Regions from separate parts of the Lentilactobacillus sp. TOM.63 genome, predicted to be linked through region 3. Evidence: a T-box and tRNA genes for the amino acid it is inferred to sense, from the RefSeq annotation. Region 3 holds a T-box; the other regions hold tRNA genes.
What was found. A T-box is a leader RNA that pairs with one kind of tRNA and senses whether it is charged. The one in region 3 lies ahead of leuS (leucine--tRNA ligase), so its partner is inferred to be a tRNA-Leu.

Region 1: it encodes a tRNA-Leu, which carries the amino acid that the T-box ahead of leuS (leucine--tRNA ligase) is inferred to sense. The anticodon was not compared.
Region 2: it encodes a tRNA-Leu, which carries the amino acid that the T-box ahead of leuS (leucine--tRNA ligase) is inferred to sense. The anticodon was not compared.

Annotation. Positions count from the first base shown of each region.
Region 1 is NZ_JAUCAP010000053.1:3,685-17,363, reverse strand. It holds gene QUF07_RS10020 (2,3-bisphosphoglycerate-dependent phosphoglycerate mutase) at 1-340, opposite strand, end outside; gene QUF07_RS10015 (AEC family transporter) at 435-1,379, opposite strand; gene QUF07_RS10010 (LCP family protein) at 1,581-2,687, shown strand; partial or broken gene QUF07_RS10005 (hypothetical protein) at 2,773-3,089, opposite strand; gene QUF07_RS10000 (PTS sugar transporter subunit IIA) at 3,095-3,505, opposite strand; gene QUF07_RS09995 (HAD family hydrolase) at 3,595-4,209, opposite strand; tRNA gene QUF07_RS09990 (tRNA-Leu) at 4,426-4,511, opposite strand; gene thrB (homoserine kinase) at 4,563-5,441, opposite strand; gene QUF07_RS09980 (SprT family protein) at 5,469-5,939, opposite strand; gene QUF07_RS09975 (Tex family protein) at 5,944-8,124, opposite strand; gene QUF07_RS09970 (hypothetical protein) at 8,417-8,848, opposite strand; gene QUF07_RS09965 (calcium-translocating P-type ATPase, PMCA-type) at 8,868-11,606, opposite strand; gene nadE (NAD(+) synthase) at 11,949-12,776, opposite strand; gene QUF07_RS09955 (nicotinate phosphoribosyltransferase) at 12,789-13,679, opposite strand, start outside.
Region 2 is NZ_JAUCAP010000008.1:42,749-56,427, reverse strand. It holds gene mscL (large-conductance mechanosensitive channel protein MscL) at 1-22, opposite strand, end outside; gene QUF07_RS02870 (hypothetical protein) at 179-445, shown strand; gene QUF07_RS02865 (S53 family peptidase) at 456-2,309, shown strand; gene QUF07_RS02860 (CPBP family intramembrane glutamic endopeptidase) at 2,328-3,038, shown strand; gene QUF07_RS02855 (P1 family peptidase) at 3,154-4,260, shown strand; gene QUF07_RS02850 (C39 family peptidase) at 4,260-4,811, shown strand; gene QUF07_RS02845 (peptide ABC transporter substrate-binding protein) at 4,937-6,556, shown strand; gene QUF07_RS02840 (dipeptide epimerase) at 6,569-7,645, shown strand; gene QUF07_RS02835 (C40 family peptidase) at 7,821-8,711, shown strand; gene QUF07_RS02830 (serine hydrolase) at 8,708-9,469, shown strand; gene QUF07_RS02825 (MarR family winged helix-turn-helix transcriptional regulator) at 9,546-9,998, opposite strand; gene QUF07_RS02820 (DUF2238 domain-containing protein) at 10,125-10,823, shown strand; tRNA gene QUF07_RS02815 (tRNA-Leu) at 10,845-10,928, shown strand; gene QUF07_RS02810 (cupin domain-containing protein) at 10,999-11,490, opposite strand; gene QUF07_RS02805 (universal stress protein) at 11,709-12,152, shown strand; gene QUF07_RS02800 (hypothetical protein) at 12,234-12,470, opposite strand; gene asnB (asparagine synthase (glutamine-hydrolyzing)) at 12,675-13,679, shown strand, end outside.
Region 3 is NZ_JAUCAP010000055.1:181-6,220, reverse strand. It holds gene metK (methionine adenosyltransferase) at 1-559, shown strand, start outside; gene QUF07_RS10145 (MDR family MFS transporter) at 635-2,110, shown strand; gene mnmM (tRNA 5-(aminomethyl)-2-thiouridylate-methyltransferase MnmM) at 2,107-2,682, opposite strand; gene QUF07_RS10135 (phosphatase PAP2 family protein) at 2,679-3,320, opposite strand; T-box leader at 3,419-3,620, shown strand; gene leuS (leucine--tRNA ligase) at 3,692-6,040, shown strand, end outside.

The sequences.
Region 1 (13,679 bases), on a different contig from region 3:
CCACCGTAAAACTTCTTCGCCAGACTTTCAACTGGTCGGCGCCAACTTGCTTCTTAACGGCAAGCTTGTTTTTACCCCGCAATCCGCCGTAGTGACGTTCGTTTAACCGCCAGCTTTTGTGTTCTGCAATATCGTTTTGTCCAATCTCATCTAACACAATGTTGGTCGTAATAATGGCACGCTTTAAAAAAGATGTGTGAACATCCGTAAATTGCACCCCGGCTGACTTAATGACCTGGCCAGCAAAATGAGCCTGTTGAATCCCCTTTTCGGTTAGATCAACATCGCTCCACCCAGTGAAGATATTGTCTCGATTTGCTTGGCTTTCACCATGACGCATTATGACTAGTGTTGGCACGCTTTCATCCTCTTTTTACAAAATTAGTATCCAAGAATATGTTACCAATAATGTGACTCATGATCAAAGATCCCTGTTATAGTTGTTGAACTAATACCATCAGAATTGGAATGACCACCAAGCTCAACAGCGTTGTTTCGGCAACCATGACCGACGCGTATTCCGAGTCAGCATGATAAAGCCTGGAAACAACTGGGGCGTTTGTCATAATTGGCATCGCCGCCTGCATGATAAACACCTGTTTCATTAGCAGAGGTAAATGGGTTGGAATCACGAGCAGCGACATGAGTGCCGGAGCTAGTAAAAACCGACCGAATAAAATCAAAAAGTTACTGCGATCAAACCGAACCCGGGTGATATCAACGCTATTAATGGAAATTCCGATAAAAATCATCGAAAGTGGGATTGTCAGGTTCCCTATGTAATTAAAGTCCTGCATGATAAAATCGGGGAGTGATACGTGAAACAGAACCAGAACAACTCCGACCATGAACCCAAGTAGTGGCGGTGAAAACACTCTTTTCAGAGTGGTTTTCCAGTTGAATTCACCCTCACCTTTGCCATCCTTTTGGATTAGGTAAACACCTAATGTCCAGAAAAATGTCGTGTTAGCCATGTAGTAAACTAAAACAAACGGCAAGCTCGATCTACCAAACAATGCCATATTAACTGGTAAACCAACGAAAACCGTGTTAGAGTTGGAAAACATTGACCTAAATAAGCCAGCGTGCATCTTCGGAATCTTAGCAAATCTCACGACGAAAATCGAAATAATATAGAGCAAAAGCATCGATACAATCGGAAAAAATAAATCCGGTAACGTCTTTAATAACATTTTCGCTGTAAATTTACTCATGATGGTCGATATCATGTACGCTGGTAAAGCAATCTGAGTGACCAGCCTGGCAAACATGCTGGTCATCTTACTGTCAAACCAATCATTTCTAGCTAATATAAATCCCAGGGCAATCATAATTAGAATAATCAAGACCCCGGATACCGCTGAGCCAAATACTCCCATACACATTCCTCACTTCTAACAAGAATAACAATGACACATTATAGCACAATTAGAATCCACATTTTGTTATAATTTGAGGGATAGCCATCAGAGCAAGTTGACGAGAATTATTAAATTATGTTTAAATAACTGAAGATTTCTGCATCTGATCTGTAAAGTGCAATATACTTTTGTAAGAATTTTTATAAATGAGGAGTCACTATGCCATCAAACAATAAAAACGATTTTGAACCTGTATATTCAAGAAGGGCTGACAAAAAGCCCCATTACAAGAAGGGCAATAAAAAGAAGCGCCGCATTATCGGCTGGAGTGTCTTTCTGGTTTTCCTCCTTATTGTCGGGAGCGGACTTGTTTGGGGCTATGGCGCTTATAAGAGCGCCAAAAAGACTTTCACCCAAACTTACGATTCAACAAATATTCAAAAAGCCAGAAACGTATCATCCGTCATTCAAAAAGGTAAGCCTCTGTCGATCTTGTTACTAGGAACAGACACTGGTGCACTTGGCCGTCACGATACCGGTCGAACGGATACTATGATTGTTGCAACCATTAATCCTAAAAAGAAAACAATCCATTTAACCAGTATTGCCAGAGACACGCAGGTTAATGTCCCGGGGGATACTCAACAATACGAGAAGATTAACGCAGCTTATACCATTGGTGGGCCGGGAACAGCTGTTAAGACAGTCCAGAACCTGCTGGATATCCCAATTGACTTCTACGCGATCATCAATATGGGCGGTTTGGAAACCATGGTGAATGCCGTCGGTGGCGTGGACGTTGTTCCCCCATTGACATTCCAATATGGGCATGCAAACGTCGTTAAAGGCAAGAAGACCCACCTAAACGGTCAACAAGCCCTAGATTACGCCCGAATGCGTGATGACGATCCTCGTGGGGATTATGGCCGTCAAGCCCGTCAGCGACAAATCATTAAAAAGCTGGTGATGAAAGGTTTGAACGTCACCTCCCTTCCAAGATATAAGTCAATTCTTTCATCTCTCAAAGGAAATATGAAAACTGACATGACATTTGATGACATGATTGCAGTTCGGGCCAAATATGGCGATGCAACTCACCATATTAAGTCACAAACCTTACAAGGCGAAAACGCCATGATCGATGGCTTGTCCTATCAAGTTGTTCCTCAAACTAAATTGCTTCGGGTTTCAAACGATATTCGATCTACACTTGGCTTATCCAAGTCAAAGAAGCTGCAAAGTTCCCAGACCCAAACGGATACCGATGCATCAACCACAACAGGGACTGATACCACTGGTAATCAATCATCCTACAATGGTTATTAATTAAACCCGATTCAAAAAAGACCTATTTCGTTAGCCGGACGACTAATGAAATAGGTCTTTTTTTGAGTCGGGTTTAACAGACGAACTAGCCACGAACTTGTAATTCCATCTGTCCCTTCTGAGGAGCGAAATTAATCCTGATAAGCGGTTCTTCTAGGATCTTGATTCCTCCAGAACATCATCTGGAAGCGGTGTGTGAGCTCGTAATAGCGTTAAAACGTCACCAGCATCTCTTGCTGACCGCAGATCAATAAACAAATTAATTTTGTTAACGACGTCTCTGTACAAGTCGGTTAAAATGCCATTCGGCTTTCCTTCCAAATCGGTAATGACCACCTGAGAAGCGTCAAACCCCATGTGATTGAAACTCACCATCTTCAATACATCGAATAAATTATCCATTGGTCTCAAATCCCTTCATGATTTTCTGATAACTTAAATTGGCGGATGGCATTTTTTGAAACTGACATCAGATGATCTACTAAGTTGGTTAGAGAAGTCTTTCTGGAAACAAATGCCTCTAACAAAATAGGTAAATTAACACCACCAATTAACGCAATATGCTCGGGATTATCCGCAACGATCCGACCAGCTGCCTCAAATGGAGAACCACCCCACATATCAGTGAAAATTAACACATCATGATGTTCAGTAAACACTGTCAACGCTTTATTATATTTAGCTTGAAGTGAATCAATGCCATCATTGGGATCCAAAGAAAGCCAACTAATCTGTGCCTGCTTGCCAGCAATCATTTCAGAAGTTTTGACAATCTCCTCTGAAAGCCTGCCATGACTTGCAACTAAAATCGAAATCATCCAATCACCTTTTCATTTGTCATTAATCTTATGTTCTACGTTTAGTTACCACCAATATATCACAAAAGAGCGGTTTCATCTTGGTTATCTTAAATCTTAAGTAAGTCGGCTGGTGTCTGAAGGTCGTAATCGGTTTTCTCAAATTCGGCTGTTTTTTCGGTTCGCCAGCCGGCTAATGCAAATTTGACATTTGCAGCGTGAGCAGCCTGCAGATCATAAATTGTATCGCCGATATAGATCGTTTCATCAGGATCTGCAGCTAATTTTTCGATTCCTTTTAGAACCATATCAGGAGCTGGTTTACCGCGTTTGATTTCATTTGAGAATACAAATTGATCAAAATATTTATCCAGACCAAATCGGGTGACGTCTCGGTGAAATTCGCTTTCCTGTTTTGACGTTGCAATTGCTAGACGAGTATTTTGCATGGCGTGGATTTTAGCCAACGCGTCAGTAATTCCAGGATAAACGTGGGCATAGTGCTTATAGTCCTTGATTTGACCAAACCACTTGGCAAGCATCCCCTCAACATCCTGAACGCCCAAAATTTTGAGAGCGTCAGTGGCGGTGATTCCAAACACCTTTTTTACGTCATCATATGTAACGTCATACCCGTTTTCGATGAGCGTTTTATGCAATGGTAAAAGGTACATTTTTTCTGTGTCAATTAAAGTTCCATCGACGTCAAATATCAAATACTTCATACAGTCAACTCCAATTATTGATTTGTGAATCAGGTCGCGCTATGTTGTTGCGCAAGGATCAATGATGTCCTGGTTGAACTACTTTCAGTCCCATACGCCTATAAATTTTCAGCGTCAAAATTTCGCTGCAGTCCAACCAAACAGTATTCATCAACCATGCTTCAACAAAAAAAGTCCCAATTACTACCAAAATGATAGTAACTCGGACTTTAATAATGCGGCCAAGAAGATTCGAACTTCCACCGAGATAATTCTCGACAAGATCCTTAATCTTGCGCGTCTGCCAATTCCGCCATGGCCGCATCAACAGATAAAATTATAGCAGAAATTAGCAGTCATGACAAATACTTTTTTTATTCGCCGCGAACCGTTGCGCCTTCTTGGTCTATTTGTAACAGTCGTAAACTACCATTCATATTTTTTTGTTGTAACTCAATTCTAAGTTCGGTCAAAGCTGCTTGTTTCCCCAGGGTTGAAACCGTTGGACCAGCACCACTCAAATAAGTACCGTAAATATTAAGCTTATGCGCCGTTTCCAAAATGGTATCCATCTCCGGCACAAGTTCTTTTCTGGCCGGCTCATGGATTTGGTCCCCTTCGATTAATTTAACCGCTTCATCCCACTTGCCTTGAGCTGCAAGGGCAACAAAGACATTCTCTTTGCTGCTGGCATGAATCGCCTTCTCAAAGCTGATTGTCTTAGGCAATTTCTTACGGCTTTCCGCTTCACTGATCCCATCAGGGCGAATATACATCAAAGCGTATACATCCGGTAATTCAATCCGGGTCGCAACTGCTTGTTGACCATCGAAAGTTGAAACGGTCAGCTGGCCCAACAATGCGGAAGCAACATTTTCTGAGTGTCCCTCAAATCGAGAGCCAAGGTTAATTTGATCTGCTACCGACAGATCCAAATCACCTAAGGCGTTGGCAATCTTGATCCCAGCTACCACGGCCGTTGTGCTCGAACCAAGCCCGTGGGCAATTGGGACATCTGAGATAACAGTCAGCTGTCTTGGATGAATGTCTGGATCCACTTTGAGAATTGTCTGGACGATTAAATTGTGCTCATCGGTTGGAACGTCAGCTCCTAAGGCATGATTAACCTTCCACTTATCGGTTTTTTCTTCAACAATCACCGTGTAGTACAAATGAAGGGCAACCCCAACAGAATCAAATCCAGAACCTACGTTGGCTGAAGTCGCCGGAACGCGAATAATTAGTTTTGCCATTGTCAAACTCCTTTCGTTATCAATGATCTATTGTTTCTCGAGACCGATATCGATTAACGTTAACCTGCTGTGGCATCGACCACAGACATATTTCGAAACATTGATCCTTCGTTTCCTATGATACTCCAGACCACAATGTGTGCACCGATAAAGATATTTAACATGAAATGAAGGCGTAGTTGATTCAATCCGTGGTGCATATCTGGATCCACCAACTGCCTGTAACAATTGTTTAAATTCAGGGGTGTTATGCCGACCACTGAATCCCGCAAGATTGAGATGATAATGACACAACTCATGTTTGATGATACCAATTAAAACGTCATGAGACTGGCCATCATCCATCTTAGGATTGATATCAATATCGTGACTGTCTAAATGATAACGGCCACCAGTTGTCCGCAATCTGGGATTGAAGTAGGCCCGATGCGTAAAGGGTCTGGAAAAAAATTGGATCGATATTTGTTCGACTAAGTGTTGTAATTCAGTATTTGTCATTAGCTTATCTCTTCTGTCCTGCTTCTGGTTCCACCATCGTTAATTGAATCCGGTGACGATCAGCATCCACTGAATCAATCCAAACGGTCACAATATCTCCAACAGAGGCCACTTTGCTTGGATCTTTGACAAAATGGTCACTCATTTTGGAAATATGCACCAAGCCATCCTGCTTAACCCCAATATCCACAAATATGCCGAAGTCAACAACGTTTCTGACGGTTCCTTGAAGCTTCATCCCCGGCTTTAGATCGGCCATTGTTAACACATCTTTTCTGAGTAATGGCGCGGGCATCTCATCTCGCAAGTCTCGGCCAGGAGTCTCAATTCCCTTAATGATATCCTGCAGCGTTTCACGCCCAATTTCTAGCGACTGAGCAGTTTGGTCTAAATCAATTTGACTGAGTTTTTTAGCAACAACCGGCTTGCCAAGGTCGGCTGCACTCAGATCGGATTGCTTGAGTAATTGGTAAGTCGCCGGATAACTTTCTGGATGAATGTCCGTATTATCAAGTGGATTATCGCCATCAATAATTCGGAGGAAACCAACGGACTGTTCAAACGCTTTTGGCCCCAATCGCGGTACCTGCTTCAAATCCGAGCGGTCATTAAATTGGCCGGCCTCATTGCGGTACTTAACGATGTTATTTGCAGTAGATTTGGTTAACCCAGAAATATGAACTAGCAAATCCGGACTAGCAGTATTTAAATTAACCCCCACCCGATTAACAGCCGTTTCAACCACTTGATCCAATTTTTCACTTAGCTGTTTTTGAGGCACATCATGTTGATATTGACCAACTCCGATAGCTTGGGGATCAATTTTGACCAATTCAGCCAAGGGATCTTGAATCCGTCGGCCAATACTAACGGCCGATCGTTGTTCAACACTGAAATCAGGGAATTCTTCTCTGGCAACCTTGCTGGCAGAATAAACAGATGCCCCGGCCTCGTTCACAATGACGTAATAAATTGGCGTCTCAATTTCTTTAATGGCATCGGCAACGAACTGTTCTGATTCCCGGCTGGCAGTCCCGTTACCTATCGCAATCATTTCCACGTGGTTTTGGTTAATGAAATCAATGAATTCCCCTTTGGCTGCTTTTCGTTTTGCTTCACCAGCAGGCTTGTGAGGATAAATCACCGTTTTGGCTAAATACTTCCCATTCTGATCAACCACTGCGAGCTTACAACCAGTCCGATAAGCCGGATCAAAGCCCATGACAACTTTACCCTTTAATGGCGCCTGCATGAGCAAGTTATACAGATTCTTGCCAAAAATATCGATTGCGTGGTTATACGCAACTTCACTCAAATCCTTACGAATTTCCCGTTCGATTGCGGGACCAATGAAGCGTGAATAGGCGTCTAACACGGCACTTTCCACAATTTTGGCCGCCAAACCAGTTTGGTTACCAACTGTATTGGCTTTTAAATGCCAATCAATCGGCGTTTCATTCACATCGATCTTCACCGATAAAATACCTTCCTTTTCACCACGATTGATTGCTAAGGTCCTAAATGAGGGAATTGATTTGACCGATTGAGAAAAATCATAGTACTGCTGATAAGTCCCTTCTTCGTCAGCCTCTTTAGCACCTCTTTTGATCTTGGTCACCAGGGCACCGTACTGATTAGTATTCTGGCGAACCCAATTTCGAAAATCGGCTCGATCACCAAATGTTTCAGCCAAAATTTCATGAATACCATCAAATACAGCAGCCTTATCAGGGAGTTGTTTTTCTGGATCAACGGCTTGTTCAACCAGGCTATCCAAATTAGGGGCAAACTTTAGCGCGGCATCTGCTAATGGCTGTAAGCCCTTCTCTTTGGCAATTGTGGCCTTTGTCCGCCGCTTTTGCTTGTACGGTAAGTATAAGTCTTCGACCTGTTGGAGGACGGTTGCCGCGTTGATTTCAGATTCGAGCTGAGGGGTTAGCTTTTGCTGCTCGGTGATGATTTTGATAACCTCAGCTTTGCGCTTATCCAACGTCTGAATTCGGTGAGCTGCCGCTTCAATATCTCGAATTTCAACTTCATCCAAGTTGCCGGTTCGCTCTTTTCGATATCGGGCAATAAAGGGAACCGTGTCGCCTTCATCGAACATTTTCAGTGTTTCAGAAATTTGCTCGATTCGTAATTTAGGTAAATCATGCCGAATCTTTTCGGCAAGTGTATCAGTCATTTATTCCACCTCATCAAATAATGTCACGGTTAATTATATCATGTTCAGTCAGTGAGAAAAATTATTGGGCAGAAGAAAGATTGGGACAAGCCACAATTGATCCCAGAATTTAAGTCAAAAAAGTAATGCATTCCAAAACCAGAATGCATTACTTTTTTGACTTAAATGGCGGGGATCAGCGGTTGGTCGCAAGTTTTATCAATATGAACAGGGAAAGCCAAGTTGCATTTATAAACAATTTACCGCCTAACGTTCCCTTTTGTTTAGATCTGAAACAGTCGCTGTCGGTTACTTACATACCGCCCATAATTCTCGTCGTCACACTGGAAACCTTCGCAATGCTACCCTCTTGATCCTTCTCCGACTTATTGAACTGATCCACATTAATCGTCGTGACATCCGGATCAATGCTATCGGTCATTGCTTGGCAAGCATTAGTATAGTCCTCGTAATGGCGAACCAACAGCTTATGTTTGCCCAGAACTTTGACAGGCACCGGTGCCTGTTGAAGCTTGTTGACATTTTCCTTGTACTTATCAGTTCCTGACTGGAAATGGGCCTTAATTCTTGCTAATTCGTCCGTCGACAATTCTGAAACGGTATCGGCGTCAATTGCCTTTCGTAACGTTTCAAAATCATCATTGAGGTCCGTACCATTTGCGGATGTTGAATCGATCACATCCGATACGACCTTTGCATAACGTTGCATATCTTGTGGTTTCAAACTATCATTACCCCCATTTTTATTGTTTGTGGAAAAAGTGTCTCTGAATGTATTTTACTACTTCTGTGATCACAACGATCATAAAGCCACCAAATACCACCACGACCCATTGTGAAGCGGTCAAGTTAGACACATGGAACATTTCGTTGAAACCGGGAACTGCAATTGTCGCAATTAACAGAATAGTTGATCCCAACAATGCCCAGTTAAAGAATTTATTTCGGAACAGCCCCACTCTAAAGATCGATTGATGAATGGTCTTGGAGTTAAAGGCGTGGAAAAGTTGGATTAATCCCAAAGTGGCATAAGCCATCGTCAACGCATCTGCGTGAACCAACGCTTCTGATGAGTGCACCGGATTGATAATCGCGAAAGCATAAACCGCTAACGTAATGAAACCTTCAAAGAAGCCCTGATACAGGATATTACTCATGATCCCCCCAGAAAGGAAGTTTGACGATCTGCCCCGAGGCTTGCGTTTCATAATTCCCGGCTCGGCGGGTTCAACGCCCAATGCGATCGCTGGGAACGTATCGGTTACTAAGTTAATCCACAAAATCTGGACAGGTGCCAAAATTTCCCAGCCCATCATTGTCATCACAAATAAAGTTAAAACTTCTCCTAAGTTCGCTGATAACAGGTATTGTAGTGACTTTTGAATGTTTGAAAATACTTTTCGGCCAGCTCGAACGGCGGTTACAATCGTGGCAAAGTTATCATCTGCCAAAACCATATCGCTGGCTTCTTTAGACACTTCGGTCCCAGTAATTCCCATGCCAACACCGATGTCGGCAGTCTTGAGGGCGGGCGCATCGTTTACGCCATCACCGGTCATGGCAACGACCTTCCCCTTTTTCTGCAAAGCTTTCACAATTCGAACCTTGTGTTCTGGGGCAACTCGGGCATAAACGGCAATATTGCCAACGGCGTCATCGAATTGGGAATCAGACATTTCATCTAATTGCGCACCGTTAATGACTTTATCTGTATCCTGTGAATCTCCGTGGCCAATAATTCCCAGCCGTTTAGCAATTGCTTGGGCAGTGTCCTGGTGATCTCCTGTAATCATCACGGATTTGATCCCTGCTGATTTGGCTTCAGCAACCGCCTGAGCCACTTCTGGTCGTTCAGGGTCAATCATTCCGATCAAACCAACAAAGGTCATGTCACGTTCTTGAGCGTCACTCGTCAAGTCAGTGGGAACTGAGTCAACCATTCGGTAAGCAAACGCAAGAACTCGGAGTGCTTGGGTTGCCAAACTGTGATTGGTGTCACTGATGAGTTTCTTATCCCCATCAGTGATGTCTCGGACCTGATCACCATCTTTAATCTTTGTGACACGTTGTAGTAACTGGTCAGGGGCCCCTTTCATCGTCATCATGATCTGACCGTTATCCATTTGGTTAAAGGTCGACATGAGTTTTCGTTCCGAATCGAATGGGATCTCGGCTAACCGTTTGTGTTGGTTAACAAAATCTTGAACAGGTTGATCTTTGTTCAAATAAAAGGACAAAAGCGCCGTCTCAGTTGGATCACCCGCCAATTGATCTTCTTGGAACTTGGTATCATTATTCAATACCATGATTTGGGCAAGCTGATCAGATAAATCCAGTTGGGTATCAGCAGAATCGGCCAATTTTTCATTCAGGAAAACCTTTTCGACGGTCATTTTGTTTTGCGTCAACGTTCCCGTTTTATCAGAACAAATGATATCCGTACTCCCAAGGGTTTCGACTGCTGGCAGCTTTCGGATCAACGCGCGATGCTTGGCCATTTGCTGAGTACCAAGCGCCAAGGTGACCGTCACAATTGCGGGTAAGCCTTCGGGAATTGCGGCAACGGCCAATGAAATCGCCGTTAACAGCATGTTAATCAAGCTCTCCTGGCCGCGAAGCATTCCCATGCCAAACACAATGACGGCAATCACCAAAATCAAAACCGTCAGCATCTTTCCAAGGGACTTCAAGTTGTCCTGAAGCGGTGTCGTTGACTCTTCAGTGGTGTTAAGCATGTGGGCAATTTTACCTACTTCGGTATTCATTCCGGTCCCGATCACAATCCCAACACCCCGTCCAGACGTGACATTACTGTTCATGAAGCCGAGATTTTTGCGATCCCCTAGGGGTAAGTCATTCTCCGAAATTGTTTCAACCTGCTTGTTAACAGGAACGGATTCACCCGTTAACGCAGCCTCTTCGATTTTGAGCGAGTTTGCCTCAGTCAGTCGCAAGTCGGCCGGAACAACATCCCCTGCTTCCAGCAAAACAATGTCTCCCGGGACAATCTCTTCACTTTTAATTGAGATCGACTCACCATTTCGCAAAACCGTTGCCATTGGTGCTGACATCTGTTTGAGCGAATCGATTGCATTTTCTGCTTTGGATTCTTGGAAAACCCCAAAGATCGCGTTGAGAATCACAACTGCCAGAATAATAATGGCATCGACATGTTCACCGGCAATTCCTGCAATAATGGCCGCAACAATCAAGATGATAATCATCAGATCTTTAAACTGGGCAATAAATTTCTCCAGTAGTGTGGTTCGCCGCTTGGCAGTCAACTTATTAGGGCCGAATTGCTGGCGACGTTCAGCCACCATGCTGGTCGTCAGCCCATTTGGATTGGACTTCATTTGTTGCATGATGTCGGCAACGGATCGCTGATAACTAAATTTTTTCTCCTGTGTCATTAACTTCCTCCTCTGAGTAAGCCCAACCGAGCATTGAAAAGTTGAACATGCGCTTCCTCGTATATCCATTCTTGGGAAAGCAATATGTGAGGGACTAATGTGCAGACTTCTGCTTGGATGAACTGTCCTAAATTTAAGTGAGTAACGAGCAACGAGCGCATCAACCCAGCTCTCATCTTCCCCAATGCTTCCAATAAATGCTTGGAAACTGACTGTAGCGGGTGGCATGTCTTAAAAAGAAAGAGACCTGCAGATTTCTTCCCATGAAGAATCCACAAGTCTCACCATTTAAGAGTTATCCCGGAAATACGAATATTTCACGTTGACGAGATAATCACAGCATACCGCTGCTGGTTACTCCCTTTATTTATCATTATTATACATAATCACTAATAAAATGTCACTCTTTAATTACTTCCAAAACGTATCATAGACATTAATTGGCGTGTGACGCTTGTGTTCAGTCTTGTTATACCAGCCTTCAATGGTCTCGGCAGCTTTTTCAGAAATATTTTTGCCTTCTAGGTAGGCATCAATATCTTGGTAGGTCACTCCCAAGGCAACTTCATCTGGCAAGGCCGGCCGGTTATCTTCAAGATCAGCAGTCGGTGTCTTTTCATAGAGATGCTTGGGTGCGCCAAGTTCATTTAAGAGCTGTTTACCCTGTCGTTTATCTAATCGCCAAAGGGGGGTGATATCAGCTGCCCCATCACCAAATTTGGTGTAGAAACCAGTGACAGCTTCGGCAGCATGATCAGTTCCCACTACGGCACCGCTAGTCTCACCCGCAATTGCATATTGCGCAATCATCCGTTGGCGGGCCTTGATATTCCCTTTATTAAAATCGCTAATCTGGATGCCATTTGCCTCAACAGATTCTGTAGCTGCATCCACAGCGGATTGAATATCCACCCGAAAAACCTTGTCGGCATTCATAAATTTGATTGCTTCAAGGGCATCAGACTCATCTGCTTGAACACCATAAGGGAGCCGGACGGCAATAAATTGATAACTGATATCACCAGTTTCGTCACGCAGTTCACTAATCGCCATTTCCGCCAATTTCCCTGCTAATGTTGAGTCCTGACCACCGGAGATGCCGAGTACCAAGGATTTTAAAAACGAAAACTTGCGAAGATAACGCTTCAAGAATTCGACACTGCGACGGATTTCCTCGTTTGGATCAATTTCCGGTTTGACTTTTAAAGCATTAATAATTTCCTGCTGCTTTGCTCTCATGTGCATCCCTCGTTAATATTTTATTTGTTGAACGTAATTACGGACTTTTTCAATAATGTCACGCTTATTATCCCAGCACTTTTGTGATAAATCGACCGGATACTTTTGTGGGTTGAGTTCCCGTCGGTATTCAGGCCACAACGCTGCCAATTCTTTTTCGGCATAATCGCTGATCTGAGATAAATTAGGACGATCATAAACCAATTTGCCATCTCTGTAAATAGTTTTCAGTAAAGGTTCCGCATCAAAATTTTCAACGGTCTTGTTGATATAAGTATAATTTGGGTGGAACATGTAAATTGATTTCTCTTCCCGGGGATCCTCAGTTGACAGCGTGATGTAATCACCTTCAGACTTGCCGTCCTTAGTATCGGTAATTCGCCAAACCTGCTTTTTGCCAGGGGTGGAAACTTTTTCCGCGTTCCCGGAAATCTTGATCCGATCGACCATTTGGCCGTCATCATCTTCAACTGACACCATCTTGTAAACTGCCCCGAGAGCTGGTTGATCAAACGCCGTAATTACTTTGGTGCCAACGCCCCAAACGTCAATCTTGGCGTGTTGCATCTTCAAGCTGGCAATCGTCGTTTCATCGAGATCGTTGGAGGCGTAAATCTTCGTATTGGGGTACCCAGCATGGTCAAGAACTTCTCGAACTCGTTTTGACAAGTAAGCCATATCTCCAGAGTCCAAGCGAACGCCCGCAAAGTTAATTTTGTCGCCCATTTCATTGGCAACTTTAATTGCACTGGGAACGCCACTTTTGAGCGTATCATAGGTATCCACAAGGAAGACACAGTCGTGATGGGTTTGGGCATAGGCATGAAACGCCCTGTAATCATTGCCAAACGACTCAACAAGTGAATGGGCGTGAGTTCCGCTAATCGGAATCCCAAATTTTTT
Region 2 (13,679 bases), on a different contig from region 3:
ATTCTTTGAATTCTTTTAACATAAGTCTTAATCTCCTCGCAATTTTTATGATATGGTATGACTATCATTATATCGACTGGATCTTCTTAAATACAAACCAGAGCTACGCCAACTTAATTTTTAATTCGACTACTGAAGTATGATATTATGATGTAAGTAATTTCAAAGGAGTAAGATTTTGAAAAATAAGCGTACGATTTTCACGGGAATTGTAATCGTCCTGATTCTTTCGATTGCTTTTTATATCAGTCAGCAGGTTGATCACTCAATGCTGTTATTTGTCGGTATTTGGATCGTTGCAATCATTCTAATCAGAATACTGTTAACCCCACTGGTTGTGATGATTGTCAGGTCACGAGATGCCAAAAAAGAGCAGCTTGAAAAAACAAAAATGGGTGCAGGCCAAAAGTCCATCGAGGATCACCAAAATAATTTTGACGACTAAGGAGAATTTTATGAAACGACATGTGCTTAGAAAGCGATTAATATCATTGGTTTTGGGATTAATTGTCTGTGGAGGGACATTGTATGTTGCCCCAACAGCTTTTGCCGCAACAACCCAAACTTCTGAAGTATCTGATTCTAAGCAACAACTGATTGATATTGTATTGAAACCAAAAAGTCAGACAAAGTTGCTGAATTTTGTTTACGATTCGGTGGATCCATCAAATCGTCATTATCGTAAATTCGTGACTTCAGGACAATTTGCGAGCTGGTTTGGTCAAAGTACCAAGCAAATTACTCAAATTCGAAAATATTTGAAAAAGCATCATTTGAGGGCCACTGTGTATCGGGGTAACCTCGTGATGGTCGTAAGGGGAACAACTAAAAATGTTGAGAAGGCATTCAAGGTCAACTTGGTGAACGTCAAAGAAGACGGGGTTCATTACCAGAAATCTAAAGGGGCGCCAAAGCTGCCAAAATCAATCTCAAAGTCGGTTTATGCTGTTTTTGGTTTGTCAACTTATTCACCTTTTTCATCAACCCAATCTGGAATAAAGCTCTCTTCCTTTTACACGGCCGCTAAATCAAGCAATAATCAGCCCGCTAAGTATTCTCCAAAAAAATTTGTTCACCGATACAACTTGTCATCTTTGTATGCTGGTGGATCAACCGGTCGCAGTAAAACCATTGGCATCATTTCATTTGCCAATTTCCATCCGAATGATGTTTACCGGTACTGGGATGGTGAGGGCATCAATGTAAAAAGTAATCGCTTGAGCGTTTATCGGACGAATGGTTATAAGGGAACTTGGGACGGTTATGACGAAACGACCATGGATGTCGAGCAGGCTGGTGCCATTGCGCCAGACAGTAATATTAAGACATACCTAGCCCAATCGAATATCACGGGGATGGTCAACTCGATTGCAGCAGCAGCTGGTCAGAATGTCGTTGATTCGCTTTCACTGAGTTGGGGTCAAAGCGAAGCACAAGTGGCTTATGAAATTAAGCAGGGAATTACCCCACGAAAATATAATCAAATTTTAAATCTCTTGTTTGAACAAGCCGCAGCCCAAGGCATCAGCGTGTTTACTGCCAGTGGTGATAATGGCGCCTATGACGGCATCACGACCGGCATGACAAAAGGATTGTCGGTTGATACGCCATCAAATTCGCCGTATGTGACGTCAGTCGGGGGGACGACCTTACCGCGGACGTATGTGGTTAACAAAAAGAAAGTGACGATCCCAACAGAGCGCGCTTGGGGATCGGAATTTCTTTATCCAAACTATATCCATCAGCGGTTCTTTAGCCAAATGGACATGATTCAGAGCTACTTTTCTGGTGGTGGCGGTGGTTTTAGCCAATACAACGCGACTCCTAAATATCAATCTGGATTCAGCGGGGTTGGGACTTATAAAGCAACTCAATTGTGGACATTTAAAAATGGTCAGCCAGTTCGACTGAAGCATCCTAAACAGGTGAGTGGTACAAAGTCTGGGCGCAATTTGCCTGATATTTCGGCTAACGCTGACCCATTCACGGGTTACAGTATGTTCGTCACTCCCAAGAAAAATTCTGGGGCCAAAGGTGAATGGGAAGTTTCTGGTGGGACAAGTGTCGTTGCCCCTCAAATGGCGGCCGCAAGTGCTTTGATGTCCAATAATTCTGTCGGGCGGCTTGGCTTTTGGAATCCACAGATTTATAAATTTGCCGCAACCAGCAGTTCGCCATTTACCCCGTTAGACAGTCGAACGAATAACACCAATCTTTATTACACGGGGCAACCTGGTAAGCTGTATAATCAAGCTACCGGTCTCGGTACTATCGACTTTACAAAGCTTAACCAGGCTTTTAACGGTTAACAAGAAGGAGAATGCGCTATGAACGATGAATCACGAAAGTTAAGCTTCGGTGACTATTTTGAACGGACGATGGTTTTTGTGGGCCTGTTCATTATTGTGGGCATCGTCCAGTTGCCACTTCAGCTCATTATCCTCGGTCATTTTTCAAACTTGATCAATTTGTTAATTGGAGCGTTGTACTTGATTGGCTTCGCAGTTGCGATTGGAATTGCGCTTTATATTTTCAAGCGCTATGCTCGGCCAGCTACCAAGCTGCAATTAACGGGTAACAATATTAAATGGATTGTCTATTCCTGGTTGGCGTTCTTTGTGATCGAAATTGTCTTAGGGATGCTGAATCAAGCAGTTTACCACGTTAATCAAACGTCTAATAATGAGGTCATTCAAAAGATGATGACCAGTAGTCACTTAACCCTAGTGCTAATGGGGATCACAGCGGTGTTCTGTTCGCCAATTTTAGAGGAGCTGGTCTTTAGAGGATTCTTAATTGGCGCATTCTTTAACGCTAAAAGTTTTTGGGCTCCAATCATCGTGAGTGCGGTGATCTTTTCTATGGCCCATATGGAGACAATCAACGTGATTAGTTTTCTGACTTATGCGCTGCTTGGTGGCATCCTTGGGTATTTGTTTGTTAAAACTCGAAACATTAAAGTGTCAATTGGATTGCATTTTTTAAATAATTTAATTGCAGTTGGCATGATGATTGCCCAAATCGTCATGGTGAATTGATTGTCTAACTGTTTAGGTCAGGACTGGTAACTTCAGTTTCTGGCCTATTTTGTTTGATTGACGGATCTTCATTAACCGTGCTAAATTGAGTTTAAATGAATTTGAGGTGGATAAGATGGGCTTAAATGTAAAACTATTAAACGATGTATCAGATGGTCTCAAAGGGGCGAAAAACTTAATCACAGATGTCCCTGGTGTCAGAGTGGGGCAAGTGACCGTGGATGATCAGGATGTCCATTCCGGAGTGACGGTGATTTTTCCTCATCCTGATAATTTGTTTCGGAATAAGGTTCCAGCCGCTTCATACGTCATTAATGGCTTTGGCAAGAGTGTTGGCTTAGTTCAAATTGACGAGCTTGGGACAATTGAAACCCCAATTGTGCTGACCAATACGTTTGGAGTTGGCACCGCCGTCAACGCCCTTACTAAAATGATGCTGACCGAAAACCCGGAAATTGGCGACACAACCAGTACCGTGAATCCCGTCGTAGCCGAATGTAATGATGGGGATGTCTCAAATATTCGCAAAATGCGAATCACCGAATCAGATGTGACTGAAGCCCTTAACGGCGCAAGCGATGTCTTCACTGAAGGCGCGGTTGGCGCTGGCCGTGGCATGATGTGCTATGACCTTAAAGGAGGAATTGGTTCAGCATCCCGGGTTGTCAAAGTTGATGATGACCATGAGTATACAATCGGAGCTCTTGTAATGAGCAACTATGGGTTTCTCAGTGATTTGAACATCTTTGGCCAACCAATTGGTCAACCTTTGGCCAAAATGCTGGCAGCTGATAAGAATAGAGAAGAAAAGGGATCAATTATCACCGTGCTTGCCACCGATGCTCCATTAAATGCCCGCCAACTCCGGCGATTGGCTAAACGGGCTACTGTTGGCATCAATCGGACTGGTGGCTTCATTGGGAATGGTAGTGGTGAAATTGTCTTTGCCTTTTCAACAGCCAATTTAGTGAGCCATTTTCCAGCCAGCAATTTTGACACTGTGACGCGGTTTAACGACAATGCGATCGACGTCTTCTTTAGGGCAACTGCAGCGGTTGTGGACGAATCAGTGTTGAGTTCGCTGGTTCACGCAGATTCGGTTGTGGATCGAAAGGATTGGCTGCGGTTGAGCTTTTGTGATGCAGCTCGCAAACTTGCCAAGCAGCAACCGGAATATGCGGACATGGTGGCAACTATTTTTAGCCAATTAGGAGTCAGTTAATGAGTTCAAAAATTTTATTAAATGCAGAAAATATCAATCAAAATGCATGGGGGGCAATTAACGGCTGTGAGGCCGCAAGTATGCTGGCGGGGCTCCATTACCAGCATCACGCCTTTGATATCAATTACGGTCAATTTCTCTTGGAGATGCCGATTAGCAACGATGCCAATCCGTATCGGGGCTTTGGCGGGTCGCCGTTTAAGAACCAAAAGGGGAAGTTTGAAGCTATTTTTGTCCGACCACTCATTTTGTGGGCAAGTCGGTACGATCACCTTCAGGATTTAAGTGGGGCTAATCCAGAATGGTTGTATGAAGCGGTGAAAGCAGGCAATCCGGTATTAACATTTGTCACGGTTCACTTCGCCGATCCGGAATGGGAGCAGTATCCATTTGGCAAGGTTCCCGTTAATAATCATGCAGTGTTACTGGATGGCCTTAAAGCTGACCAAGTTCATGTAAGTGATCCGATCGATGGGAAATACTGGTTGTCCAAAGATCAATTCGAAAGAATCTACAACCTTCGTAGAATGGCAATAACGATTTTGAAATAAAAGTATGAATTATTCGGGTCTTTCTAAATAGTATTAGAAAAGACCTGTTTTTTTGTGGTTTTTATGCTAAATTAGGAACTAAGCTTTGTTAAGAATTGGACAAATCATTGAGGAGTGATTTTATTATGAAGTTATCGCATAGTGTTGCTATGTTAGCGGGGGTTACCAGCATTTCGTTAATTCTCGCAGGTTGTGGGTCCAAATCGAGTCAGCAGAAGAAAACAATTACAACATCGACTGATTCAGAATTAACAACCGTGGATTTGTCAAAAACGACAGCGGTTGGTACTTTTAATGTCCTGAATAACGTCGATGAAGGTTTATATCGACTAGGCAAAGACAGTAAGGTTGAACCGGGAATTGCCACTTCATCAACTATTTCAAAAGATGGTAAGACCTACACGTTTAACTTGAGAAAGAACGCTAAATGGAGCAATGGTGATCCAGTTACCGCCAAAGATTTTGTTTATTCATGGCGGCGGACGTTAAATCCAAAGACCGCTTCTCAATATGGCTATCTTTTCTCAGGAATTAAGAACGCCGACAAGATTCAGAATAAAAAAGCTGCGGTTTCCTCACTCGGAATTAAAGCCGATGGCAAATACAAGCTCACCGTTACTTTGGAGCAACGGATTCCTTACTTCAAGTTGTTAATGGGATTCCCAGTCTTCTTCCCTCAAGACTCCAAGACGGTTAACAAGTATGGTAACGATTACGGCACATCGTCTAAAACCCAAGTCTATAACGGACCATTTACGTTAACCAAGTGGACCGGGACAAACTTGAATTGGACCTTAAAGAAGAACCCTAATTATTGGGATAAGAAGGCCGTTAAACTCGATGCCGTTAAGTTTAGCGTTGTCAAAGATCCTTCAACCGGTTTGAACTTATTCAACCAGAAGAAGCTTGATATGGCACAATTGTCAGCTACTCAAGCTAAACAAATGGGCAACAAGAAGGATATGGTTTCTCGAAAACAGTCATCCTGTTACTACATTGCGCTGAATCAAAAGAACAAGGCCTTCAAGAATTTGAAGATCCGCCAAGCAATGTCGATGATTATCAATCGAAAAGTATTAGCTAATAAAGTGGTTGGTGGCGGTGCCATGGATACTGATAGTTTCGTTTCCAAAGGATTAGCCGTTTCACCTCAAAACGGGACTGACTTCACCAAAGACGTGACTGCTCCGGCATCAATGACTTACAATCCAACCAAGGCAAAGCAGCTCTTCAAAGAAGGGATGCAGGAAGTTGGCCTTAATTCATTGCATTTTACTTTGATGAATTCAGATTCCTATGATCAAAAGCAACTGAGTGAATATCTCCAAAGTGCCTTGCAGAAATTACCGGGTTTGAAAGTAACTTTGAATAATATTCCTGGACGAGTTATTCTCTCAAGACAGACTGATCATCAGTTCACTGCAACGGTTGCTAACTGGTTTGCCGACTTTTCTGATCCAATTACGTTCTTGAACATTTTAACTTCGGATAACCCAAGCAACATTTCACAGTGGAAGAGCACCGAGTATGATCGTTTGATCAAGGCAAGCAATAACGATGATGGGAGTAACGCGCAAGCTCGTTGGAACGATATGGTAAAGGCGCAAAACCTTGCATTGAAGGACCAAGCCATTATTCCACTGTATCAATCGGGGGAAAAATGGATGATTAATTCAAAAGTTAAGGGAATTGTTTATAACACAGCTGGTGCCAATTACAACTTTAAGAATGCTTACATCAAGTAGGAGGTAGATTGATTGGATCCAGTTATTAAGGGAATTGAAATTCAAAGTGCAGCCGTTCCACTCAAGCGCCCATTCAAAACAGCGTTGAGAACGGTGACCACTGCTCAAACTATCATTGTTAAGTTGACCGATAGTACAGGCAAAGTCGGTTACGGGGAGGCAGCACCAACCCCTGTAATCACTGGCGATACAATGGCAAGCATTAAAGAAGCCATTGACGTTGTGATTGGTCCCAAGATAATTGGTCAATCCTTAGTTGATTCTGAGGATTTAAAAGCGACAATTGACGGTGCAATGGTTCACAATTCCAGCCCCAAGGCCGCGTTAAATATCGCCGTGAACGATTTGATTGCCCAGCATTATGGTGTGCCGCTCTATCAATTGTTGGGTGGTCGTTCGGATACAATCACCACAGATTACACAGTGAGTGTCGGCACAACGGCTGACATGATTGCCCAAGCTAAAGCGCTGATTGCCGGCGGTTTTACAACTTTGAAGATCAAGGTTGGCAGCGACTCTGAAGCAGAGGATTTGGCAAAGATGATTGCCCTTAGAAAGGCAGTTGGTCCTGAAGTTAAGCTCAGGTTAGATGCAAACCAAGGCTGGCATCCAAAGCAAGCAACTTATATCATCAATAAGATGCGTGATTTGGGGCTTGATATTCAATTAGTCGAGCAGCCGGTTCCGGCATCTGATTTTGAAGGAATGGCAGACGTGACGGCGAATACAACCACTATGATCATGGCTGATGAGAGTATTTTTTCAGTAGCTGATGCTTATCGAATCATTCAGCTCAACGGCTGTGATATCATCAATTTAAAGCTGATGAAGGCTGGCGGGCTCGATAATGCCTTAAAGATTAATACTCTAGCCGAGGCTGCTGGCATTCCCTGTATGGTGGGCAGCATGATTGAATCATCGGTTTCAGTCACTGCTGCGGCTCACTTAGCGGCTGCAAAGCGCAATATTAAGTATGTCGATTTGGATGCATCAATGATGTTCTCTAGTAATCCCACTTCTGGTGGGATTATCAACGAACATAATCAAATTAAATTACCGACGATTGCCGGACTGGGGTTTGCAAAATAACCCGTCCTGCTCCCCAAAGTTAAAAATAGATTATAAACGAGGCTGAAGACAAACCATCAAGTTTGACTCCAGTCTCGTTTTGTATTGGATTTGGATTGTTGTTAGGGTCAGTGGTTATCGTTCAAGAAACTGCTAATAAGTGTTATCATAAATAAAAACGAATGGAGGTGCCCAGATGGAAACAAGAAGGGTTAAAGTTCCTGTAGCAACTATCTGGAAGTCTAAAGAATCACCAAGAAAAGTGGATCGCCCTGCCTTAGAGGGTGATGGCAAAACTTGGGCCGATCAAATGAGCGATCAAGAATCGATTGACCTTTCAGAGAAAGATTTATTGGAGACTCAAGCTTTATTTAACGATGAAGTGATTATCGATCATTTTGATGGAGATTGGGCTAAGGTTTACGTTGCCAGTCAATCGGATGATTCTGATTCACGAGGTTATCCAGGATGGGTTCCGACAAAACTATTGAGCGCTAAACAAATCGTTTACCCACCGGTCACTGCAACGGTGAGAATTGCCGTTAGGACCGCTAATTTGTATAACGAAAATAAGCAACCAATTCTAGAATTGAGTTTAGGGACAGTTCTTCTTCAAACCGGGACTGATGGCGACTATTTTGAAGTTGTTTCCCCACTTGGAAAGGGCTACATTGACAAAAAAGCGGCTGTTTTCCCATTTGTTGGCCAGAATGCCGGTGAGACAATGGTTCAAATGGGACGTCAATTTTTAGGGATGCGCTATCTTTGGGGTGGTGTCAGTTCCTATGGATTTGATTGCTCGGGATTTGCTTATACGCTTCATCGAGTTTTAGGCTTTGATATTCCGCGGGATGCTGATGATCAGCAAGAATCAGGATTGCCATTATCACCAGAAGAGATTTTACCTGGTGACTTAGTATTCTTTGCGTATGATCATGGTACTGGTTACGTCCACCATGTTGGCATGTACATTGGCAACGGGCAGATGATTGAGTCACGAACACCAGGTGCGAAAGTTGATATCGCTGACTTGACCGAGCCAAAGTTTGCTTCAGAGTTTGCGGGCTTTCGGAGATATTGGCGATGAGAACAGCTTTTCACAAGCAGGTGTCTAAGTTGTTGGATGTCGATTGGTTAACGGTTGGCACGATGATCAAATTGGATGGTCAAATTGTTTATGAGAAAAATGCTCAGGACGTTTTCCCATCCGCTTCTTTGATTAAATTAGCAATTCTAAATGAAATTTTGGATAGTCAAGTTGATCTCAATCAATCAATTGTTGTATCTGGCAAGAAGCCGGTAGGTGGGGCAGGTGTTTTACAACTACTTTCCCAAGCTGACTGGCACTTAAGGGATTTGCTGGCCCTTATGATTAGTGATTCTGATAATTTTGCCAGTAATATTTTGATTCACCACTTCAGCACGAGGTCGATTAACCATTATTTGGAAGATCATCATTTTCAGACTACTCGGCTTAATAGATATTTGATGGACTCTCACGCGTTGGAGCAAGGTGTTGACAATCAGACCAATGCAGCGGAAAGTTTGCGGCTGCTTGAAATGGCCTTAAGCCACGGTGACATTGTGACGAATTGGTTTAAAAATCAGCAGTTTCGATATAAGCTTCCCGGTAATTTTGATGAGTCGGGTGACGCGATCCAAGTATTCAATAAAACCGGGGAAGGTAACCAAATTGATCATGATGTGGCGCGGTTTGTATATGGCAAGCATTCGCTTGAAATCGCGATGCTCACTTTGAGCACATCTGACCGGATGAATGTGATTTCGATTTTTAATCAAATTGGCCAGTTGGCAGCCGAAGAGTTGGAACAAATTGACGCTTGAATGGTATTTTAGGATAGTAAAAGGCTGGTATCAGGACGTGAATAGGTCTTGATACCAGCCTTTTTGTAATAAGCAACTAGTCAATTTTACGATTATATTGATCGAGTTTCTTTTCAATCATTGCAATGGATTCAGCACAATTTTCTTTATCAGTTTCCTCTAAGTCCAAGATTTCGAAGCACTTTTTAACATGGCCGAAGACTTCTTCTTTTTCATCTTCAGCCATCTTGGTTAACTGAATAATGACCGTTCGTTCATCTTTTTCACTCCGATTACGTTTTATCCAGCCGTGGCTTTCTAGACGCTTTAACAGTGGGGTTAGTGTCCCGCTATCCAAATTAAGATGGCCACCTAATTCTTTAACCGAAAGCGGTGCATATTGCCATAAAGTGAGCATAGCAATATACTGAGGGTAAGTTAAATTGAATGGTTTTAAGACGTTCTGATAGAAATGATTGAATTTCTTGTTTGCTGTATAAAGTTGGAAACACAGTTGGCTATCCAACTGAATAGGCTGTATATTAGGCATAAGTTTAGCTCCTATTAGTTTATATATAATATTATTGTAAGGTATCTCAGAATAAAAGCAAGAAGTAGATTTTTAACTATTAAATTTTGAACAATCTTTTTACCGTCACGGGAGGAATAAAATAATATGAATATAGGTCGATTGAGGTTTAGCACGTGGTTATTTATGATTACCGTTGTTTCAATGATTGGATACATAGGATACTACGGATTTTGGTTCCTAAAAGGTGAACCTAAGTTTCATGGTCAATTATTATTGTTAATTGAAGTTTTTGTTGGAATCTTAATTGCTATTTTACCATTTATCATTGAAAAATTTGGGTATTTTTACTTTCCTCAAGTTGAATTAATCTTTTTCTACGTGTTCCTCTATATGTCGATTTTTCTGGGATCCGGACTGCAATTTTATGGTGTGATGTTCTGGGATAAATATGAACATGTTTTATCGGCCATGATGTTGGCAGGGTTGGGCTTTTCTATTTTCCAAGGATTACTTGACTCTAGGGATAATTCACGAAGAGCACCATTTTTGATGAGTCTATTTGCCTTTTCGTTTGGGACGGCTTGTGGGGTCTTCTGGGAACTGTACGAATTCACCGCAGACGGTTTGGGCGGTCTTAATTTGCAGCGGTACGAAGAAGCTGGAAGAATGCTCATCGGTCGGGCAGCCTTAATGGATACAATGACTGATCTGATTGCTGATTTAATCGGGGCTTTCTTGATGGCATTAATCGGTTATTTGTTAATGAAACGCGATCCGAGTGCCAGTCGTTACTTAATTTTTAAATCAAAACACCAAAACTTCTTTTCAAGTTCGTACTTTTAGTGTAAAATTAAACTTGTTGTTGCCCCGATGGCGGAATTGGCAGACGCGCAGCGTTCAGGTCGCTGTTTGAGAAATCAAGTACAAGTTCGAATCTTGCTCGGGGCACTAATACAGGTTAAATAAATCGCGTTAATTCACTTTAATTGAGTGGATTAACGCGATTTATTTGTATCATTCATTCTGCCCCTAAACGGTCAATTAAGTCCTTATATATTGGATAGTCAGCAGCCAAATCAGCTTTATGAAATAATTCAAAATCGTGGAAGTCAAATCCAGGCGAGACCATGCAGCTTACGACAGCAAAAGAATTTGGGTCGGCAACTTCTGACGCAAAGATCGTATTCTTAGGCACTCGAAACTGCAGCTGTTCCCCATGGAGAATGTCACTGCCAAGCTTAAAGTTGCTATACTTGCCAATTTCATCAATACAATGGATTATAATTGGCTTACCCGCATGGAAATACCATAATTCATCATGATTGAGCCGATGAAAGTGAGAAGGGCTTCCGTAATCGAGTAGGAATAGAATTGACGTGTATCGATAGCGGTCACCACGACTTTCAGGTGCAAAAAACGTATCTTCACTATGGTAAAGTTGTTTATACGAACCACCTTCTGGGTGTGGTTCTAAATTTAACTGTTTAATGTAGTCTTGTTTCGTTATCATTAGGGATTCCTTTCTAAGAAAAATGTGATGTTACAAATGAATTGATTTAAATTATAGCAAATCACACATTTTGGTCACTAAGCTTTTTTATAATCTGTAAGTTTGTGATTTTGTATATATCATAAAGCTTATTAATTGCATTTGATTTATAAACGTTGCATTATAGTAGGTGTAGTGAAGTTGATTGCGCTTACAGGATTTTAGAAAGGATGATCAGCATGTATGAGAATATTTTAGTACCACTTGATGGCAGTAGGAATTCGCAGCAAGCTCTTGAAGAAGCAGTCAAATTAGCCAAACAGTTTAATTCAAAACTCAGTTTGATCACAGTCATTAACAACACCAATTTCTATTACGGCGCTGGTGGGACAGGATTGCCTGCAAATATGTACGACGATCAAAAAAATGTTGCTAATAACATTATTGATGAAGCTAAAAAGTATGTTGATTCACAAGGCGTTAAGTATGAAACAGCCGTTGACATTGGTAACCCCAAGAACATTATTACCCATATTTATCCGGATCAACATGGCATTGATTTAATTGTCATTGGTAAATCCGGTGTTGATGCATTGAATCGGGTATTGATTGGTTCAACAACTGCTTATGTCGTTCGTAACGCCACAACCAAAGTGTTAGTTGTGAATGCTAAGGATGAATAATTTAAAAGAGGAACCAAATTGTTTCCAAAAAAATAAAGAGCGGATAGCTTATCACTATCGGCTCTTTTACTTTGTGTCTAACTATAAACGATCCGAAACCTTGTATGGTTTTTGAATCGCGTTTTTTTCATTATCGTGGGAAACAACATCGTCTGCCAAGAAAATATCAAAATCTTTGTTATCAACGCCGTGAACGACGAGGACTCGTTTGTTCTGATTTTGTTTTTCTTTATAAATTTGAGCAGTTTTGACAGCTTCATTGTGATCATGAAAGTTGCCAATTGAATCGCCCGGGTTAAAAAATACGATTTCATCCATAAATACCGCTCCCTTCAATGCTTTTTAACTCTTAATTAAATTATAACGTAAAATAATGCTAAAACAAAATTCAGCTATTTTTAATTTGTTTTCTTGGACCTTTTTTAAGAAAACATTATACTACTGGTAGCTTGGGTCGTTATCTGATAAAATAATAGGCGTTATGTTTTGATGAAGATTGAATTAGTAAAAGGGGAATAAGTTATGTGCGGATTTGTTGGTTACGTTAACCAAAAAGATGTTCCTGAAAATACAATTAATGATATGGCAGATAGAATTAAGCATCGTGGACCTGATGACGAAGCTTATTTTGCTAATAACGACGTGTCCATGGGATTCCGCCGACTTTCCATTATTGACTTAGCCCATGGTGGCCAGCCGATGTATAACGCTGACAAGACCAAAGTGTTAACGTTTAATGGCGAAATTTACAATTATAAAGAAATCCGGGAAGAATTGCGTGACTTGGGTTATAAGTTCCGAACAGATGTTGATTCTGAAGTCCTGATTTATGGTTATGAGGAGTGGGGACCTGCACTTCTTGACAAACTTCGCGGGATGTTTGCATTTGTGATCTATGATCAAAAGAAGAATGAGGTTTTTGGCGCCCGAGATCACTTTGGTATCAAGCCATTATACTATTATGACGATGGGGATTCCTTCCTTTGGGGATCAGAAATCAAGGCATTTTTGGAGCATCCAAATTTCAAGAAGGAATTAAACCTCAGACTTCTGCCAATCCATTTGAGCTTTGAATTTATTCCGTCTAGAGAAACCATGTTTAAGAATGTTTACAAATTACTTCCTGGCCAATATTTCCTTCACAAGAACGGCAAGACTGAAACCCACCGTTACTTTAAATTCAACTATGATCACATTGATAATAGTCAGACGATTGAAGGTGATGCCGATAAAATTGGTAAGTTGGTTGATGATTCTGTGAAAGCACATATGATCGCCGATGTTGAAGTCGGCAGCTTCTTGTCAAGTGGGATTGATTCCAGTTACGTATTGAATGAAGCAGCTAAGCTTAAGCCAATTCAGTCATTTTCAATTGGGTTCCACCATTCTAAATATAGTGAACTCGCTTGGTCGACAGAGTTTGCCAAAACAATTCAACAGAAGAACACGCCAATTTACATGGATGGCGATGACTACTTCAACTTCCTACCAACCATGATGTACTACATGGATGAGCCGTTATCAAAT
Region 3 (6,040 bases):
CTCTGACGTGATTGAGAAGATTATCAAGGCCGTTATTCCAGACAAGTACTTGGATGGGAATACCCGTTATCTGGTTAATCCAACTGGTCGGTTTGTGATTGGTGGTCCTCAAGGGGATGCCGGTTTGACTGGTCGGAAAATTATCGTTGACACTTATGGTGGTTATGCTCACCATGGTGGCGGTGCCTTTTCTGGTAAGGATGCGACTAAGGTTGATCGGTCAGCCAGTTATGCCGCTCGTTACATTGCAAAGAATATTGTGGCAGCCGGGTTAGCAGACCAACTTGAAATTCAGTTGGCTTATGCCATTGGGGTTGCCACCCCAGTTTCAATCGATATCAACACGTTTGGTACCGGAAAGGTTTCAGAAGAGAAACTAATTGAAGCAACTCGGAAACTATTTGACCTGCGACCTGCAGGAATCATTAAAATGTTGGATCTTAAACGACCAATTTATGAACAAACCGCTGCATATGGCCACTTTGGTAGGACAGATATTGACTTGCCTTGGGAGCATACGGATAAGGTTGATGCGTTAAAAGATTATTTCAAGTTATAAACAGCTAACCAGCAAAACGCCCTTGAAAATTCAAGGGTGCTTTTTTGGCTAAAAATCAATGTAAGGGGTTATTTCATGTCACAAACAGCTAAACAAAGTAACGTTATGCTTGTCACAATTGCGCTTTTTGTTGCCACTTTCATGGCAGCCATTGAAGGAACAATTGTGTCAACTGCAATGCCAACAATCGTCGGGGATCTTCACGGCGTTGCGCTGATGAATTGGGTCTTCTCGATCTTTTTGTTAACCAATGCGATTGCAACGCCGATCTATGGGAAGCTGGCTGATAGTATTGGCCGCAAGCCCATGTTTATCGGCGGCATTACAATCTTTATTTTTGGTTCCGTGATGTCCGGATTATCTCACTCCATGCTGGTTCTGATTATTTGGCGGGCAGTTCAAGGAATAGGGGCTGGGTCTATTTTACCGATTTCCAACACCATTATTGCCGATATTTATCCGCTGGAGAAGCGCGCTCAGGTTTTAGGCTTAAACAGTTCCGCTTGGGGAATCGCTTCTGTCATCGCCCCGTTACTTGGTGGTTTTATTGTTGATCAACTAAGTTGGCACTGGATCTTTTTCATTAATTTGCCAATTGGCCTGATTGTCATGATCTTGGTTCAATTTTATTTTCATGAAGAGAAACGCCAGACAAAAAGTAAAATGGATGTTGGCGGGACTTGCTGGTTAACAATTATGCTCTTGGCGATTATGTATGCTTTCCAGTTGGTGGGTCAAAGTCCAATTAATTGGAAAATCGTGGCCAGCTGTTTCTTAGTGACCGTGATTGCAGCAATTATGTTTATTAGAAGAGAACGCGTCGCAGAAGATCCTTTGATCCCCATGGAACTATTTGATAATCGGACATTCGTGGTTCAAAATATCGTGGTCTTTTTAGTCAGTGGTTTCTTGATCGGATACGAAGTTTACTTGCCTGACTGGACGCAGGGAATTCTGGGCCTCCAAGCTTCAATGGCCGGTTTTGCCATCACTCCGAGTTCACTGATGTGGATTGTTGGTTCGTTTATTGCCGGTAAATTGTTGGTCAAAACCACCCCGCATTCAATTATCAACCTAAGCTTGTTCTTTATTTTAGTTGGCGGGATTATCATGGTGCTTATTCCAGCCTATACACCGTTTGTGGCCTTTCTATTGATATCAGTGATTTGTGGAACTGGATTTGGTCTCACCGTGACGACGTCGATGATCAGCGTTCAAAATACAGTGAAGTCTACTGAAATTGGCGTTGCGACTTCATTTAACACCCTTGCCAGAACATTAGGGCAAACGCTGATGATTTCTATTTTTGGAATTGTGATGAATATGACAATGCTCCGAGGGGTACGCCAAACCGAGGGCACCACACTGAAAATGATGGACAAGTTAATTAACCCAATGACGGCCAACCAACTGAGCAGTCATGTCTTGCCAAAATTGAGGACCATTCTCTATCATTCGTTACACAATGTATTTATTGTGGCGCTGATTTTGATATTGATCGCATTTGCAGTTAATTTTGCTGATCGCAAAAAGAAACAGCGAACCGACTAATCGATCCGCTGAATGGCCATCACAAACGGTGGCCAGTGTTCTTGATTAATAAATTTATAAGTTAGGACGTTGTATTGTTTTTGGTCGAGTTGGCGACCAAATTCAAGGACGTCTTTTTTCTCTTTCTCACCGCCAGGATGACCATAGTAAATCACTAACACGACGATGCCGTTTCTAGCCAAATGGCTCAGGCAACCCCGAATGCCCTGAATGGTTGTTTCAGAATAGGTGACAATGGTCTTATCGCCGCCCGGCAGATACCCGAGATTAAAGATTGCCCCGGCAATGGTTGTTTCGTATGGCAGGATCTCATCAACCTTTGAGTGACTGATGTTGTAGAGATAGACGTTTTCCGTATCGACATGATTTTTGGTCAATAAATTACGCGTGTTTTTGATCGCTTCCGCCTGAATATCGAATCCATACAATGTGCCCGCTGGACCGACAAGATTTGCTAAAAACAATGTATCGTGGCCGTTACCAACGGTGCAGTCCACAACCGTGTCACCCTGCGATATTCGTTCGGCAAATAATTGATGACTAAATTCCAATGCTGACGGAATTTTTTTCATGATAGGCCTCCTCCAAATTTGTTGAAGACGAATTCGCTCATGTATAACAGGCAGAATCCAAGTGACCAACCACCGGCCACGTCGCTTGCAAAATGAACACCAACATAAATTCGACTTATTCCTATTAGTATAATCATAACAATGAATAGGGTATTAAGCATTAATTTTTCCAAATTATTTTTTAATAATTGATTGACAATGATGATTAAACTGCCAAAAATCATCATCGTGCTCATTGAATGACCGCTCGGAAAGCTGCTTGAGTGAACCGCAACGAGGTGGGTAAACTGTGGGCGTGGCCGATCGATTAATTCTTTAACGAATGTATTGACCGGAATTGCTAACAGAACAGTGTTGATGAATAAAAAGAGACTAGCTTTATTTTTTCTGAGAATCAATAAAGCCAGGCAAGCGCCAGCAACGAATGTGATGAGCGGTATCAGATTCCCAATTTTGGTAAAATGAACAAAGAAGGCCGTGAGTTCCGGGTTAGCCAATTCACGAATTCGGCTGCCAAAATAGTGGTCAAATTGTGTTATCCATGCTGATTGACGCCAAACGCCAGCGGTAAAAGCTAGAAACACAAGTAGTGAAAGGCCCCAAAACGGGTTGCCGATTTGTTTTGATCGTATTTTCATTAATTTCACTTCCAAACAGATGAATCAATTATAATATCTTGAGGCGGTTGTTTTTTAGACGCAGCTTTGGTATGATAATAGGCAATAATTTCAATTTAGTGAAAATGAAGAAACGAATTAGTAACTTTTAACTTGTCTTTAAGAAACCAGGTGGTCGCTGTGAATCTGGACCAAGTTAGGGTGAACTCATCGTTGAATGAACGGCTGAACAAAGTAGGCCGTCCCGGTTTATCGCCGTTATTGATTTTGAGTGCTCAGTAATTGAGAAGATAGGTGGTAACGCGATAAATCGTCCTATGAGAATCCCAGTGTGGTTTCTCGTAGGACTTTTTTCATTTTATTGAAAAGTTTTGAAAGGTGGCAGTTACACAATGGCATACAATCACGACGTAATCGAGCGTAAGTGGCAGCATTATTGGAATGAACACAAGACCTTCAAAGTAACTGAAGATAATACGAAAGATAAATATTATGTGATGGATATGTTTCCATATCCTTCTGGTCAAGGACTCCACGTTGGCCATCCTGAAGGTTACACGGCCACTGATATCATGGCACGGATGAAACGCATGCAAGGTAAAAACGTGCTTCACCCAATGGGCTGGGATGCTTTTGGATTACCCGCAGAACAGTACGCATTAAAGACAGGGCATAATCCACGTGATTTTACGGCTAAAAACATTAAGGTCTTCAAAAAGCAAATCAAGTCGCTTGGTTTTTCATATGACTGGGACCGAGAAATTAATACCACCGATCCATCGTATTACAAATGGACCCAGTGGATCTTTGAGCAATTATATAAACATGGACTGGCCTATGAAGATAACATTGAAGTTAACTGGGCGCCTGATTTTATGGGTGGAACTGTTGTTGCCAACGAAGAAGTTGTTGATGGGAAAACTGAACGTGGTGGTTACCCGGTTTATCGGGTCCCAATGCGTCAATGGGTTCTGAGGATCACTGCTTACGCTGACCGGTTGATTGATGACTTGGATGACTTGGACTGGCCTGAAAGTATCAAGGAACAACAACGTAATTGGATTGGCCGTTCTCGCGGTGCCAGTGTATTCTTCAAGGTGAAGGGGCACGATGATGCTCAGATTGAAGTCTTTACCACTCGACCGGACACGTTATTTGGGGCAACTTACATGGTATTAGCCCCAGAACACGAGTTGGTTGCCAAGATTACAACACCCGAGCAAAAAGCTGAAGTTGAAAAGTATCAGGATGAAGTTTCCCGAAAGTCCGATTTGGAGCGAACGGATCTAAATAAGGATAAGAGTGGGGTCTTCACCGGTGCCTATGGGATTAATCCAATTAACGGTAAAGAAGTGCCAATTTGGATTGGTGATTATGTTCTTGAATCATACGGAACTGGTGCAATTATGGCGGTTCCGGCTCACGATGACCGTGATTATGAGTTTGCCAAGAAGTTTGACTTACCGATTATTCCGGTAATTGAGGGTGGGGACACTGATGAATCTGCGTTCACTGGAGATGGTCCTCACTTCAATTCTGGCTTTATGGATGGTATGGGTAAGGATGAAGCTATTAAGACGGCAATTGATTGGTTAACCGATCACAAAGCTGGCCACGAAAAGGTCAACTACCGGTTGCGTGATTGGATTTTCAGTCGCCAGCGTTACTGGGGCGAACCAATTCCTGTGATCCATTGGGAAGATGGTGAAACAACCCTGGTGCCAGAAGACGAGTTACCGCTCAAATTGCCAAAAGCAAAAGATATTCAAACCTCAGGCGGTAAAGAGAGTCCACTAGCTAATTTAACGGACTGGGTAAACGTCGTTGACAAAAATGGCCGTAAGGGTAAACGGGAAACGAACACGATGCCACAATGGGCAGGTAGCTCATGGTACTTTATTCGTTACGTTGATCCGCATAATGATCAGGCGATTGCCGATCCAGAGAAATTGAAGTATTGGTCACCGGTTGACTTATATGTCGGCGGTGCAGAGCATGCCGTCCTTCATTTGCTATACGCAAGATTCTGGCACAAGTTCCTTTATGACATTGGGGTAGTCCCAACCAAAGAACCATTCCAGAAGTTGGTTAATCAAGGAATGATTTTGGGAACTAACCATGAAAAGATGTCCAAGTCCAAAGGTAATGTCATTAATCCTGATGACATTGTTAAAAAGTATGGTGCGGATACCTTGCGGGTTTATGAAATGTTTATGGGCCCAATCGACGCTGCTAAGCCTTGGAGCGAAGAAGGAATCAACGGTGCCCATCATTGGTTAGATCGTGTCTGGCGCCTCATGATTGACGATAACAACCATCTACGCGATCGGGTAACGACCATTAATGACGGCAAACTTGATAAAGTTTACAACCAAACTGTTAAAGTGGTTACCGATGATTTGGAACATATGCGATTTAACGTTGCAATTTCTCAAATGATGGTCTTTATTAATGATGCTTACAAAGCAGATGCCCTACCAATTGCTTACTTGGAAGGCTTCGTGAAGATGCTATCGCCAATTGCACCGCATATCGCCGAAGAACTTTGGAGCCTCTTGGGTCACGATCAAACAATTACCTATGAACAATGGCCAACCTTTGATCCAAAACAATTAGTTGAAGACACTGTTCAACTCGTTGTCCAAGTCAATGGTAAGGTGCGGTCACACCTGAAGGTTGCTCGTGATGAAGATAAGGCAAAAGTTGAAGAATTAGCTAAAAAAGATGAACACGTTCAACGA